One region of the Bacillus sp. GW823-FHT06B01 genome, then DNA from elsewhere that is predicted to be linked to it. Evidence: riboswitches for the same ligand, from Rfam matches in the RefSeq annotation. Region 1 holds a riboswitch; each other region holds the start of a gene.

Region 1 (3,216 bases):
ATACCATTTCGTCAATGTCCTCAACGGTGAACATGACGCGTAAATAACCGAGGGCATTTACAGGAGCTGTCCGATGATCTGCAATAGTAGGGGGGGTGAGAAATCGCGAAAGTTCAATTCGGCTATGGCCATCTGGGGTAACCATCATAGCAATCTCTACGCACTGAGAACCGAGTCCAGTTACGCGACCAGCCCATTCACCTTCAACAGTAGCTCGCCCTTCGAGATTCAAGCCAATCTCCTCGAAGAAAGAGATTGCGTTATCAAGGGATTCTACAACGATGCTGACATTGTCCATTCGTAGTAATCGGTTGTTTGCCATAGTTTTTATCTCCTTTTATGTATAAATTTATTATTTAATTATCCTCATAATTATACTAAAATCTCTTCTAAACAAAAAACATCTTGTCACAGTGTAGGAAAATGTGACAAGGTGTTTTCGGGCATAGTATATAAAATCTTGTTAACGAATAACACTTCGCAAACCTTTACTATTGAAATATGCGAGAACTTTATTTCGTGAATGCTATCATTTCAAGAATTTGATACTGTAATTGCTATTCGATAGAATAACTTCGACTTTCCCACAAAACAGTCCTACCCTGTTTCTATTTATATAGGAAGGAAATAGATTCATATATTTTTTAAAGTTTTACCGGTGGAAATTAACTCATCTGCACTAAAGGCTCAATTTTCGCCATAAATGATTGATGCAGTGCCTCGACACCTGTTACTAAATGAAGGCGGTCAATAACGACAGACACTTTAATTTCTGATGTACTTACCATTTTAATATGAATATCTTCTTCTTTTAAAGTAGTGAACATATTTGCAGCAACACCAGGATTAGAGACCATACCCGATCCTACAATGGATACTTTTGCTAAATGATTTTCATATTCTACAGATTCATAGTGAAGTGTTTCTTGATTCTGTTCCAATACCTCTAATGTTTCTTCTAAATCATTAGAATGGATTGAGAAGGAGAGGTGAACAGTTCCTTCATTTGTAATACTTTGAATGATGATATCTACATTAATATGTGCCGCTGCTAATGTAGAGAAAACTGTTGAAAGTGCACCTTGTTCCAATCCTTTCATTGTGACGCGTGTAATATTATCTTCAAATGCAATACCTTTAACGATTGATTGTTGTTCCATGTTACATTCTCCTTTTACAATTGTTCCGTTTTCTTGTTCCATACTTGAGCGAACTTCTAACATGACATTATGATTTTTAGCAAACTCAACAGCACGCGGGTGTAATACACCAGCACCGAGGTTTGCTAGTTCTAGCATTTCGTCATAAGAAATTTCATCTAATTTATAAGCATCTTTTACAACTCGTGGGTCCGTTGTATATACACCGTTCACATCCGTGTAAATATCACATTTTTTTGCTTTCAGTGCAGCAGCTAATGCAACAGCAGTTGTATCAGAACCACCACGTCCAAGCGTTGTAATTTCATGTTCTTTACTGGCTCCTTGGAAGCCAGCTACAATAACAATCGTGCCTTCAGTAAGATAAGATTGAATTCGATCTGTATGAATTTCAGTAATCCGTGCACTACTATGTACAGATTCTGTCGTAATACCAGCTTGCCATCCAGTTAATGAAATCGCGTTATAACCTTTTGCTTGTAGTGCCATCGTTAATAATGAAATAGTCACTTGCTCTCCTGTTGATAGAAGCATATCCATTTCGCGTTTACTCGGATTTTCTGAAATCGCGTTAGCAAGTGCTACGAGTTCATCTGTGCTTTTTCCCATTGCTGAAACGACAGAGACGATGCTATGTCCTCGTTCATATTCTTCAATAATTAAATTTGCTACATGTTGAATGCGCTCAACGCTTCCAACAGAAGTGCCACCAAATTTTTGTACAATCGTTTCCATTACGAATTCCTTCTTTCATCCATTTTTAAGAATAGATTAGGACATATATAGATCCCAATATTCCTGTAGTTACCAGAGAAAAACAAAAAACACCATCTCAAATAAGTGAGGATGGTGCTGTTACAGGAAAAGGGAAACAGAAAACGGAGCTAATAAAAAAACCGCCAAAAAAGGAATACCATAAAAATGATATCTCTTTTTTGTAGATAGCTCTTCATACATACACTGCTGTACATATGACAGTTCTGTTTCTATTCGAAAACAGCCCCAATCGATAAATGCAGAGAAAATTATCGATTTCGGCAATACTTCCTTTCATCTAATTTCATAGACATCTCTGTGTCTCCATTAGAATAATCATAAGTATCGCAACCTCTATCTCACGTTTTAGGCGAGAGTGTTTGATTTATGAAGTTGTTGGTAACATTTGTTTTATAATAATTTAAATTTTTCGGGGAATCAAGTGTTTTGTATAAATTTTAAAAATTCTTTCTTCTCTTGGAGGAGTTTGTGAAAACTGTAGCAAAATAAATTCATAGCATGTACATTAAAATTATAGCGCATTGGAGGTGGAAGAATGAAGGGGAAAAAGCCTATTTATGTTTCGGCAGAAATGAACACAACAATGGAGAAATTATGGGAATACACGCAAGAACCACATATACATACAGAATGGGATGCTCGCTTTACTGAAATTTCATATTTAGAGAAAAAAGAAGGAGAACCGCAGAAGTTTTTATATAAAACAAAGATCGGATTTGGACTTGAAATAGCTGGGGAAGGAGAATCGATAGGTGAAATAAGAAAAGAAACGGGAGACCGGATTTCTTCTTTAAAATTTTGGACGGATAATAAATTATCACTTATTCAAATAGGGCGTGGTTATTGGAAGTATACACCGCGTAAAGAACACATTCATTTTGAGACGCAATATGATTATGATACGAGGTTTGGTCGTATAGGGAATGTAATAGATTTTTATATGTTTCGTCCGTTATTAGGCTGGGCGACTGCTTGGAGTTTTGATGCTTTAAAATTATGGTTAGAAAAGGGACTTCATCCGAGATTACTAATTAGAAGAACGATGACATATTGGCTCGTATGTTTTTTAATTGCTTTTGTATGGCTATATCAAGGGATTGTACCGAAAATGATCTTTATCCATCCCGAAGAAGTGAAAATGCTTTCGGTCATAATTGGTTCAACTGAAAATAGTATTTTTATTCTTAAAATAATTGGGCTGTTAGAAGTTATTTTTGGTGTCACATGGTTACTTCCATTTCCAAAACGAAATGTATTTATAATACATATTTGCGTGTTA
Region 2 (3,216 bases), 840 kb from region 1:
AGGAGAAACAATCGAAATTCCATCTCCATACTTACACGAAGTAATTGGACAAGTACAAGCAATTACTCGCGGAGAAGTAGATGAAGCAATTGCATCTGCAAAAGAAGCTCAAAAATCATGGGCGGAAGCTTCTCTACAAGATCGCGCAAAATATTTATATAAATGGGCTGATGAGCTCGTAAATATGCAAGATGAAATTGCCGATATCATTATGAAAGAAGTCGGTAAAGGTTATAAAGATGCGAAGAAAGAAGTTGTTCGTACAGCTGATTTCATTCGTTACACAATCGAAGAAGCTCTTCATATGCACGGAGAAAGCATGATGGGCGATAGCTTCCCTGGCGGAACGAAATCTAAACTTGCGATCATCCAACGCGCACCCCTTGGTGTTGTATTAGCAATCGCACCATTTAACTACCCAGTAAACTTATCTGCTGCAAAACTTGCACCAGCATTAATTATGGGTAACGCTGTTATTTTCAAACCAGCAACTCAAGGTGCAATTAGTGGTATTAAAATGGTTGAAGCACTTCATAAAGCTGGCCTTCCAAAAGGTCTTGTAAACGTAGCTACAGGACGCGGTTCTGTAATTGGTGACTACTTAGTAGAACACGAAGGCATCAATATGGTATCGTTCACAGGTGGTACAAACACAGGTAAACATTTAGCGAAAAAAGCTGCAATGATTCCACTTGTATTAGAACTTGGTGGTAAAGACCCTGGTATCGTTCGTGAAGATGCTGACTTACAAGATGCTGCAAACCATATCGTAAGCGGTGCATTCTCTTACTCTGGTCAACGTTGTACTGCTATTAAACGTGTACTTGTACACGAAAACGTAGCGGACGAGCTTGTTAGCTTATTAAAAGCGCAAGTAGCTGAGCTATCAGTTGGATCTCCAGAACAAGACAGCACAATCGTTCCATTAATCGACGACAAGTCTGCTGACTTCGTTCAAGGCTTAGTTGACGACGCTGTTGAAAAAGGTGCAACAATCGTTATCGGTAACAAACGTGAGCGTAACTTAATTTACCCAACATTAATCGACCACGTAACAGAAGAAATGAAAGTTGCTTGGGAAGAGCCCTTCGGCCCAATCCTTCCAATCATCCGTGTTTCTTCAGATGAACAAGCAATTGAAATTGCTAACAAATCAGAGTTCGGTCTACAAGCAAGTGTCTTCACAAAAGACATTAACAAAGCATTTGCAATTGCTAACAAAATCGAAACTGGTTCTGTTCAAATTAACGGACGCACAGAGCGCGGCCCTGACCACTTCCCATTCATCGGTGTAAAAGGTTCAGGTATGGGCGCACAAGGTATTCGTAAGAGCCTTGAGTCTATGACACGTGAAAAAGTAACAGTATTAAACTTAGTTTAATCTTATATGTAGAAGCTGATCTAGTTTTGGATCAGCTTCTTTTTATATCAAATAATTATTCATTCCTAATAACAAACTCTTCTCTATAATCTGATTATTACTATATCCATTGACGTATAAAAATTCATTTGTTACTCTTAAAGACGTTAATTTAATATTTAAATCCTCATTCGTATCTCGGTGAGGTAGAGGTTGCAGTCATTAAGAGTATCATTTCAGGAGATGTAGTGGCATTGATGAAGGAATGAGAAAGGAATGATTGCCGAAGTAAGCCCGTGTCCACCATGCACGCTTGCTGGGTCTGCATTTAATAAGTGCAGAACTGTCACAAACGTTTCGTTTGTGGAGAGCTATCGAGAGGTATGTCGTGGGTTTCTTATAAGATAGAAAGCATGTAGCGGCAAATTACGTGCTTTTTTTGTTTTGTTTGGGACTTCTCTTCTCTACTAAGAAGACATACATATCTCCTCGCTTGACTTGGTTATACTAACTTTGGAGGTATTTTCTATGCAACAAAAAAAATGGGGCTTTTGGGTATTAACAGCTTTCGTTGTCGGTAACATGGTTGGCGCTGGTATTTTCATGGTGCCAAGTACGTTGGCACAAACAGCAAGCCCTCTCGGTGTCACTTTAGCTTGGTTAACAACAGGGTTTGGTGTTTTAATGCTAGCTCTTGTTTTCGGTAATTTAGCAATTCGTCGTCCTGATTTAACGACAGGACCACAAAGTCATGCATATGCTTTATTCTCAACACCAAAAAAGAAAAAAATGGCTGGTTTCAGTATGGTATGGGGATATTGGGTAGCAAACTGGGCAAGTAACGTTGCCATCATTACATCATTTGCGGGATATTTATCACTCTTCTTCCCAATTATGAAAGATACACGACTACTATTTTCAATCGGTTCTTTTAACATAGAAGTCGGAAAACTAATTACATTTACGATTTGTTCCATCTTACTTTGGGGAACTCATATTATATTAACAAACGGTGTAAGCGGAGCTGGAAAGCTAAACTTCTTAGCAACAACAACGAAAGTAACTGGATTCCTTTTATTCATCGTCGTTACTTTATTTGCATTCGAAGCTTCTAAGTTTGGACAATGGTACACACCGATGATCGATAAATCAGGTGTATCACACGGCCTTCTTTCACAAGTAAACTTAGCTGCTCTTACAACGCTTTGGGCATTTATCGGAATTGAATCGGCAGTACTTTTATCAAACCGTGCTACCTCTCCTAAAACAGTAAAACGCGCAACAGTTGCAGGATTACTTATTACAGTTGCGATTTACTTAGGAATTACAATTTTAACAATGGGTGTACTTCACGTTGATAAATTACAAGCTTCTGAACGTCCATTAGCAGATGCATTAAACGCTGCAATGGGTCATGGCGGCGGGAAACTGATGGCATTACTTGCTCTTACTTCCCTATTCGGTTCTATATTAGGCTGGATTTTATTAAGCTCAGAAGTACCGTATCAAGCAGCAAAAGAAGGTTTCTTCCCTTCCTTCTTCACAAAAACAAATAAAAAAGGAAGTCCAATTTACTCATTACGATTAACAAACATTATGTCGCAAGTGTTCTTATTCTCAACATTATCAGGAACTATTGCGGAAGCTTATACATTCGTTATTACCGTATCAACACTGGCCTACCTCATTCCATATCTCGTTTCACCAATCTTCCAGTTAAAACTAGTCGCAACTGGTGAAACATATAAAAATGAAATGCGGGCAAGAATTACAGATGGCATAGTCGCAGTGATCGCACTTTGCTACGCACTATGGGTTATTAAAACCGGCGCATCCGATATAAAAACGTTCCTTCT
Region 3 (3,216 bases), 320 kb from region 1:
CTGATTCCAACTATAATGCGGTTTCGGTGTTTAGATGCAAGTAAAGCAAAACCGAAAAATAAAAGTAACGCAGCTAGTGGATTAATAAAAAGCATAAATTCTTCAAAGAAGTTATCAATTTTAATATCAAATGCTAGCTTGTACACAATATATGTTTTTATCCATAATAAAACGACTGCAACGAGTGCAAATCGCAGTTTTGGAAACAGGCGTTGTAGCATAATATACTCCTCTCCTAAAAAGCATGACAGTTCTTGTGAGCCGGTTTGATTAGCGCCTCATTTTATATATACGAACAGTCCTTTGTTATTATGTTTATTATACTATGAGTATCATTATACGAAAATAAAAGAGAGTTGTGGACTTTTTTATAATAATTGAGTAGAAAAAGGGCAGTGGGAGACAATAAAACGGAGTTTCTATGTATGATAATTATCGTGCGCAGAAAGAATCGTGTAATAATACGGAGGTTATAATGCGAAAATTATTATATTTTATAGTATGCAGTAGTGTTATACTTTTTGCTTCACCGAGTGTGTCGGTAGCCCAATATGATGCACCTCTTATGGAAGATGCCCTTTATTCTGTTTTATTTCCGAAAATAAATAAAGCAATTGAAAAACAATATGGGAGCTTGAAGCCTTATCAATGTCCTAAAATTATTAGTTTAAAAAAAGTGTATAGCGGTACATATTTATTTCAAGCAAGTATTGAAGTAACGAAGTATGAACGAGTTGCTGGGAAAATTGCTCCACCATTTGAGAAGGTAACGATTACATTTAATAATGAAGAAGGCGAATGGGAAGTGTCAAAGATTTCAGTAAAGCGCTTACCAAATGATACGAAATTAAACTGTAAAAAAACAATATAAAAAATTGTTTGACAAATAAAATGGTCCTTTGGTATTGTTAATAGCAACAATTAGATGTTTGAAAATTAAATAGACTTACCTCATCTACTCTCAAAGGTAGAGGCCGCGATAGGAAAGAGTAAGCTATGGGAGATTTAATGGAATCTGTGATCATAGGTTGAAAGGGACTATTGCCGAAATATAAGAATAACCATCTTATTCATATATTGGGACTACATTGAATAAATGTAGTACTGTCATAATATTTCTTTTATGGAGAGCTATTTGGAGATGTTGATGCGGTTTCTTATTTTGAGGAGATAACAACTCGTTTATTTTTTCAATATATATTTTTCCTAATAAGAAACGCGTGTGAACATTGTTCCGCGCGTTTTTTGTCTATCTAAAAGCGTGCTGCAATGAATAGAAGATTGGGGTTATGAGTTTTAGAGGAAATAAGGGAGGAATTCAAATGTATTTACACGGCACAAGCCGAATCAATGGGCAAGGACACTTAGAAATTGGAGGGTGCGATACGACGCAGCTAGCAAAACAATACGGAACACCACTTTATGTATACGATGAAGAGTCTATTCGAGGAAAGTGCCGCGCGTTTCATCGTGCGTTTAAAGAAAGTGGTTTCTCTTATCAAGTAGCATATGCAAGCAAGGCGTTCTTGTGCATGGAGATGTGCCGAGTGGCTCGTGAAGAGAATATGTCATTAGATGTTGTTTCTGGAGGAGAATTATATACTGCGCTGCAAGCAGGATTTCCGGCATCACGCATTCATTTTCACGGCAATAATAAAACAGAAGAAGAAATTGTGATGGCTCTTCAGGCGAATATTGGTTGTTTTGTCGTAGATAATTTCTTAGAATTAGAAATTTTGCATGATTTAGCAGTGCAACATGGGAAATTTGTGAACATATTAATTCGTGTAACGCCCGGAGTAGAGGCGCACACACATGAATATATTACAACAGGCCAAGATGATTCGAAATTTGGATTTGGCGTGTCAAATGGTCAAGCGATGCAAGTAATTGAGATTGCTTTACAAAAATCAAATTATAATGTGTTAGGAATTCATTCACATATCGGATCACAAATATTTGAAACGGCCGGCTTTGTGCGAGCGATTGAAGTTCTTCGTCAATTTTTAGAAGAAGTGAGAGAGCGAACAAACTATGTAGTAAAAGTGCTAAATGTAGGCGGAGGATTCGGAATACGCTACACAGAGTCAGATACACCATTAACTCTTGAGACATATGTGCGAGCTGTAACAAGTGCTGTGAGGGAACAATTTACAGTATGTAATTATCCCCTGCCAGAAATATGGGTTGAACCAGGCCGTAGTATTGTAGGGGATGCTGGAACGACAATTTATACAGTCGGATCTGTGAAAGACATTCCTGGTATTCGGAAATATGTATCAGTGGATGGTGGGATGACTGATAATTTAAGACCTGCTTTATATAACGCTCGTTATGAAGCGATGTTAGCGAATCGAGGGAATGATGAGAATGAGGAACTTGTCTCGATTGCTGGGAAGTGCTGTGAGAGTGGAGATATGTTAATTTGGGATATCACTCTACCGAAAGTTGCTTCAGCCGATTTATTAGCAATTTCTTGTACAGGGGCATATGGATACTCGATGGCGAATAATTATAATCGGATTCGTAGACCAGCTGTCGTCTTCGCGAAAGGCGGCACATCACAAATTGTTGTAGAGCGTGAAACATATGAAAATATTATTGGGAACGATCGCATACGTATTAAAGAACTTGTGTGAATGGGAAAAAGGAGTTGTTCGGATGGGCAATTCCTTTTTTATAAAATAAAATAATTAAAATATATCGGAAAACTAGGATTGAAAAAAATCAGAATTGTGATAAAATACAAATACAAAGCTTATCAAGAGAAGCGGAGGGAACTGGCCCGAAGAAGCTCGGCAACCTGCTTATAGAAAGCAAGGTGCTAAATCCAGCAAAATGGAATCCATTTTGAAAGATAAGGTAAAATATATTACCGAACAGTCTTTTCGAAATGGGAAAGATTTTTTTTATGAATAAAAAGGGGGGCTGTTCGCGTGAGCGTACGGGAACATTTTGAGGAAGTATCTGAGAAAATTCAAGCGATGCTTGCTGATATGAAATATGGTTCAATTACAATTGTTGTGCAAGATGGGAAAGTCATTCAATTAGAGAAAAGTGAAAAGGTACGTTTAAAGTAAAAAGCGCTGACTAGAAAAACTAGAGGCGGTTTTAACCTATTATATTAGGTTAAAACCGTCTTTTTGCTTTTACAGGGGGAAAGAACATGTTGACGTATGAAACGTGGGAAGAAAATAATGTTTCATTTTCAGAAGA
Region 4 (3,216 bases), on a different contig from region 1:
TTCTTCATTAAATAAAAATTTTAACGGAACATATTTACCCATTTTTTCACCTCATTTGTCAGCTGAAAACAATTTTTATTTTTTAATCGACAATCCATAAACTAAAGTCTCACTCGGAGTCGTAATACTAAAACCTGTCGTCTTATAATCAAGTTTCACCGTATCACCAGTGTAGTCTTTCGTGAATGAATCCATTTGTACGATAAACTCGGCATCTTTATATACAACATCATCTGCATCATATGTATCCCAAATTAAATCAACATCAACGAAAATACTACAAGAGTTTGTCATTGTTCCTCTAATGCGAATGATCTTTTTATCTTCACGTTCTAATTTATGTATAGCTGCTTTTGCTTCATCAGTAATACGAATGTTCATGGTATCCCAACCTTTATATATATTTCCTTTATTATTGCAAAAACAGGAGAAATAGGGAAGGGAGAAGCATCGGAATAAAAAACGAGCAAACATATTTGTTTGCTCGTTTCACTTTATTTCAATTCACATTTATCGAGCGGAATCACTTTCGTTTTCTTCGTAAATTTATATCCTAACCATAGTACTAAGAAGAGTGGTAAACCGATGTAAGAAACGAGTACACCGTTCCAATCGATTGATTCACCCATAAATGCGCCGTAGTTTTGACCTAAAATTACGATGACACAAAGTGCAAATGCGAAAATTGGACCGAACGGGAACCATTTTGCTCTATATGGTAAGTCTTTCAAATCTTTTCCTTGTGCGATATATGCTTTACGGAAACGGTAATGACTAATTGCAATTCCGACCCATGCGATAAAGCCAGACATTCCAGATGCGTTTAATAACCAAATGTATACAACACCGTCACCGAATAAAGAGGCAATGAAAGCGATACTACCGACAATTGACGTTACGATTAATGCGTTAACAGGTACACCGCGGCTATCTAATTTACCAAGAAACTTTGGTGCTTTTCCTTGGCGAGCTAAGTCCCAAAGCATACGAGTTGATGCATACATACCAGAGTTACCAGCAGACAATACTGCCGTTAAAATAACAGCGTTCATAACAGAAGCAGCAAAGGCAACGCCCGCTTTTTCAAAAATAAGTGTAAATGGACTTACTGTTACATCGCTTGCAGCAAGGCTTTCAGTCGTATAAGGAATTAATAAACCGATAACGAGAATCGCAAGGATATAGAATAAAAGAATACGCCAAAAGATAGAACGAATTGCTTTTGGAATGTTACGCTCTGGATCAGCAGTTTCACCAGCAGCTACACCTAATAATTCAGTTCCTTGGAATGAGAACCCAGCAGCCATAAATACACCGATAATTGCCATAATGCCGCCATTAAATGGTGCATCTGCAACAGTGAAGTTTTTAAAGCCAACAGATTCGCCGCCCATAATTCCGAAAATCATCATAAAGCCGACAATTAAAAAGATAATAATAGTAACTACTTTAATAAGTGCGAACCAATATTCAGATTCACCAAACCCTTTAACAGATAAATAGTTTAAAAGGAAAATAATAGCTAAACATAATCCACTCCAAATAAGAGAAGGGGTATCTGGGAACCAAAATTTCATAATTAATGTTACAGCAGCGAGTTCAGCAGCAATTGTAATGGCCCAGTTATACCAATAGTTCCATCCAAGTGCAAAGCCAAGGGATGGATCAACAAATTTTGTTGCATACGTGCTAAAAGATCCGGTAACAGGCATGTAAGCCGCGAGTTCAGCTAAGCTTGTCATTAAAAAGTAAACCATAATTCCAATTGCGGCGTATGCGACTAGTGCACCGCCAGGACCAGCTGTATGGATGACACCACCGCTGGCAAGAAATAGTCCGGTACCGATTGTACCACCGAGAGAAATCATCGTAAGGTGACGAGATTTTAATCCGCGTTTTAATTCACCTTGTCCTTGTGTAGTTTGCGTTTTAGAGGTAGATTGATTTGTTGCGCTATTCATGTTCAACACTCCTTTTCTTGTAGGTTAGGAAGGAGCGGGGGAGAAAAATACAAAAAACCGCCAAAGGAATTAGGCGGAACGTTTCACAAATAACCACCCCATCATACCCTTCCGTTAAGATAGCACCCCACGTTTACACGGTAATTTTGTAAACGTGACAGTTCTGTTCCTTTCGGAGACAGCCCCAGCTCATATTTCCAGAGAAGAAATATAAACTTCGGCAACTTTTCCTTTCAAACGGAGTTGGTGACATTCTCTGTGTCTCGTCCGTTTTACTCATAAAAGTCGCAACCTCTACCTCATCGGATTGATGAGGATTTGATATATTGCTAAGATTTTTAATATATGGCAATTGTAATGACTTTCTGAATATATTGCAAGATATTTTGTTAGGAAAAGTCAAAAAATATCGGTTATTGTATAGGAAACGCTTGCAAAACTCCACCCGAACCTACTGTTATGTAACAAAAAACAAATAAAGAAATTGTTATACAAATGTTTCGCAAAAAATATTGAAAAACCCTTTAAAAATAAAAGAAAATTCTGAAAATATAATTCGACATTCATAATAAGGTCATATTTTTTGTTATAATTAAAAAAACGTTTAAGCAAAAAAGGGGAAATTAACATGAAATTAGAAACAGAAAGACTCTATATAGTACCGTGTACAGAAGAGAGTATGCAAGTTGCTAACGAGCAAGGATATAACAGTGGTCCGCATATTGTAGGGCATGTAGAAAATGTAAAACAAAATAAGGTTTTATTACCTTGGGGCGCGTGGTATGTCATTCGCAAAGAAGATGACATCGTTCTAGGTGATATAGGATTTAAAGGGAAACCAAATGAGGAACATACAGTAGAAATTGGTTACGGATTTATTGAGAAATATTGGAATAAAGGGTATGCGACAGAAGCTGTAAGAGAATTAATAAATTGGGCTTTTCAAACAGGAGAAGTAGAAACGATTATTGCGGAGACACTTCTTGAAAATGATAGCTCGATTCGTGTATTAGAGAAATTACATATGAAGAGAATTGACACTACAGAAACGATGATTAATTGGAAAATAGAAATATAAAAAATACCGCTCGAAGTATATCGGGCGGTATTTTTATCGTTATGGTAGCATTTGTTTTTGATCATTCGGATATCCGGCTGTCGATGCGTTAGAACGCTTGGAATGATTGCGAACAGCAATGAAAATAGAAATAATAACGACAAGACCAACTGCCACGTAAGAAAGTGAAATAATAGT

What was found. A riboswitch is a leader RNA that binds a small molecule or an ion and turns the genes downstream of it on or off. The one in region 1 is predicted to bind lysine.
Region 2: linked by a shared signal. The riboswitch ahead of AC1Q8N_RS13680 (amino acid permease) and the one ahead of AC1Q8N_RS18135 (aspartate kinase) in region 1 are both predicted to bind lysine.
Region 3: linked by a shared signal. The riboswitch ahead of lysA (diaminopimelate decarboxylase) and the one ahead of AC1Q8N_RS18135 (aspartate kinase) in region 1 are both predicted to bind lysine.
Region 4: linked by a shared signal. The riboswitch ahead of AC1Q8N_RS01005 (amino acid permease) and the one ahead of AC1Q8N_RS18135 (aspartate kinase) in region 1 are both predicted to bind lysine.

Annotation. Positions count from the first base shown of each region.
Region 1 is NZ_JBXAHR010000003.1:946,414-949,629, forward strand. Features, by position in the region: gene AC1Q8N_RS18130 (VOC family protein) at 1-322, opposite strand, end outside; gene AC1Q8N_RS18135 (aspartate kinase) at 666-1,895, opposite strand; lysine riboswitch at 2,095-2,281, opposite strand; gene AC1Q8N_RS18140 (DoxX-like family protein) at 2,473-3,216, shown strand, end outside.
Region 2 is NZ_JBXAHR010000003.1:107,061-110,276, reverse strand. Features, by position in the region: gene gapN (NADP-dependent glyceraldehyde-3-phosphate dehydrogenase) at 1-1,381, shown strand, start outside; lysine riboswitch at 1,560-1,742, shown strand; gene AC1Q8N_RS13680 (amino acid permease) at 1,889-3,216, shown strand, end outside.
Region 3 is NZ_JBXAHR010000003.1:626,616-629,831, forward strand. Features, by position in the region: gene AC1Q8N_RS16455 (LTA synthase family protein) at 1-221, opposite strand, end outside; gene AC1Q8N_RS16460 (DUF3888 domain-containing protein) at 476-871, shown strand; lysine riboswitch at 961-1,142, shown strand; gene lysA (diaminopimelate decarboxylase) at 1,323-2,639, shown strand; SAM riboswitch class I at 2,756-2,864, shown strand; gene AC1Q8N_RS16470 (YezD family protein) at 2,937-3,080, shown strand; gene AC1Q8N_RS16475 (phosphoadenylyl-sulfate reductase) at 3,167-3,216, shown strand, end outside.
Region 4 is NZ_JBXAHR010000001.1:188,804-192,019, forward strand. Features, by position in the region: gene AC1Q8N_RS00995 (DNA alkylation repair protein) at 1-42, opposite strand, end outside; gene AC1Q8N_RS01000 (iron-sulfur cluster biosynthesis family protein) at 76-381, opposite strand; gene AC1Q8N_RS01005 (amino acid permease) at 495-1,961, opposite strand; lysine riboswitch at 2,074-2,266, opposite strand; gene AC1Q8N_RS01010 (GNAT family N-acetyltransferase) at 2,590-3,039, shown strand; gene AC1Q8N_RS01015 (sulfite exporter TauE/SafE family protein) at 3,079-3,216, opposite strand, start outside.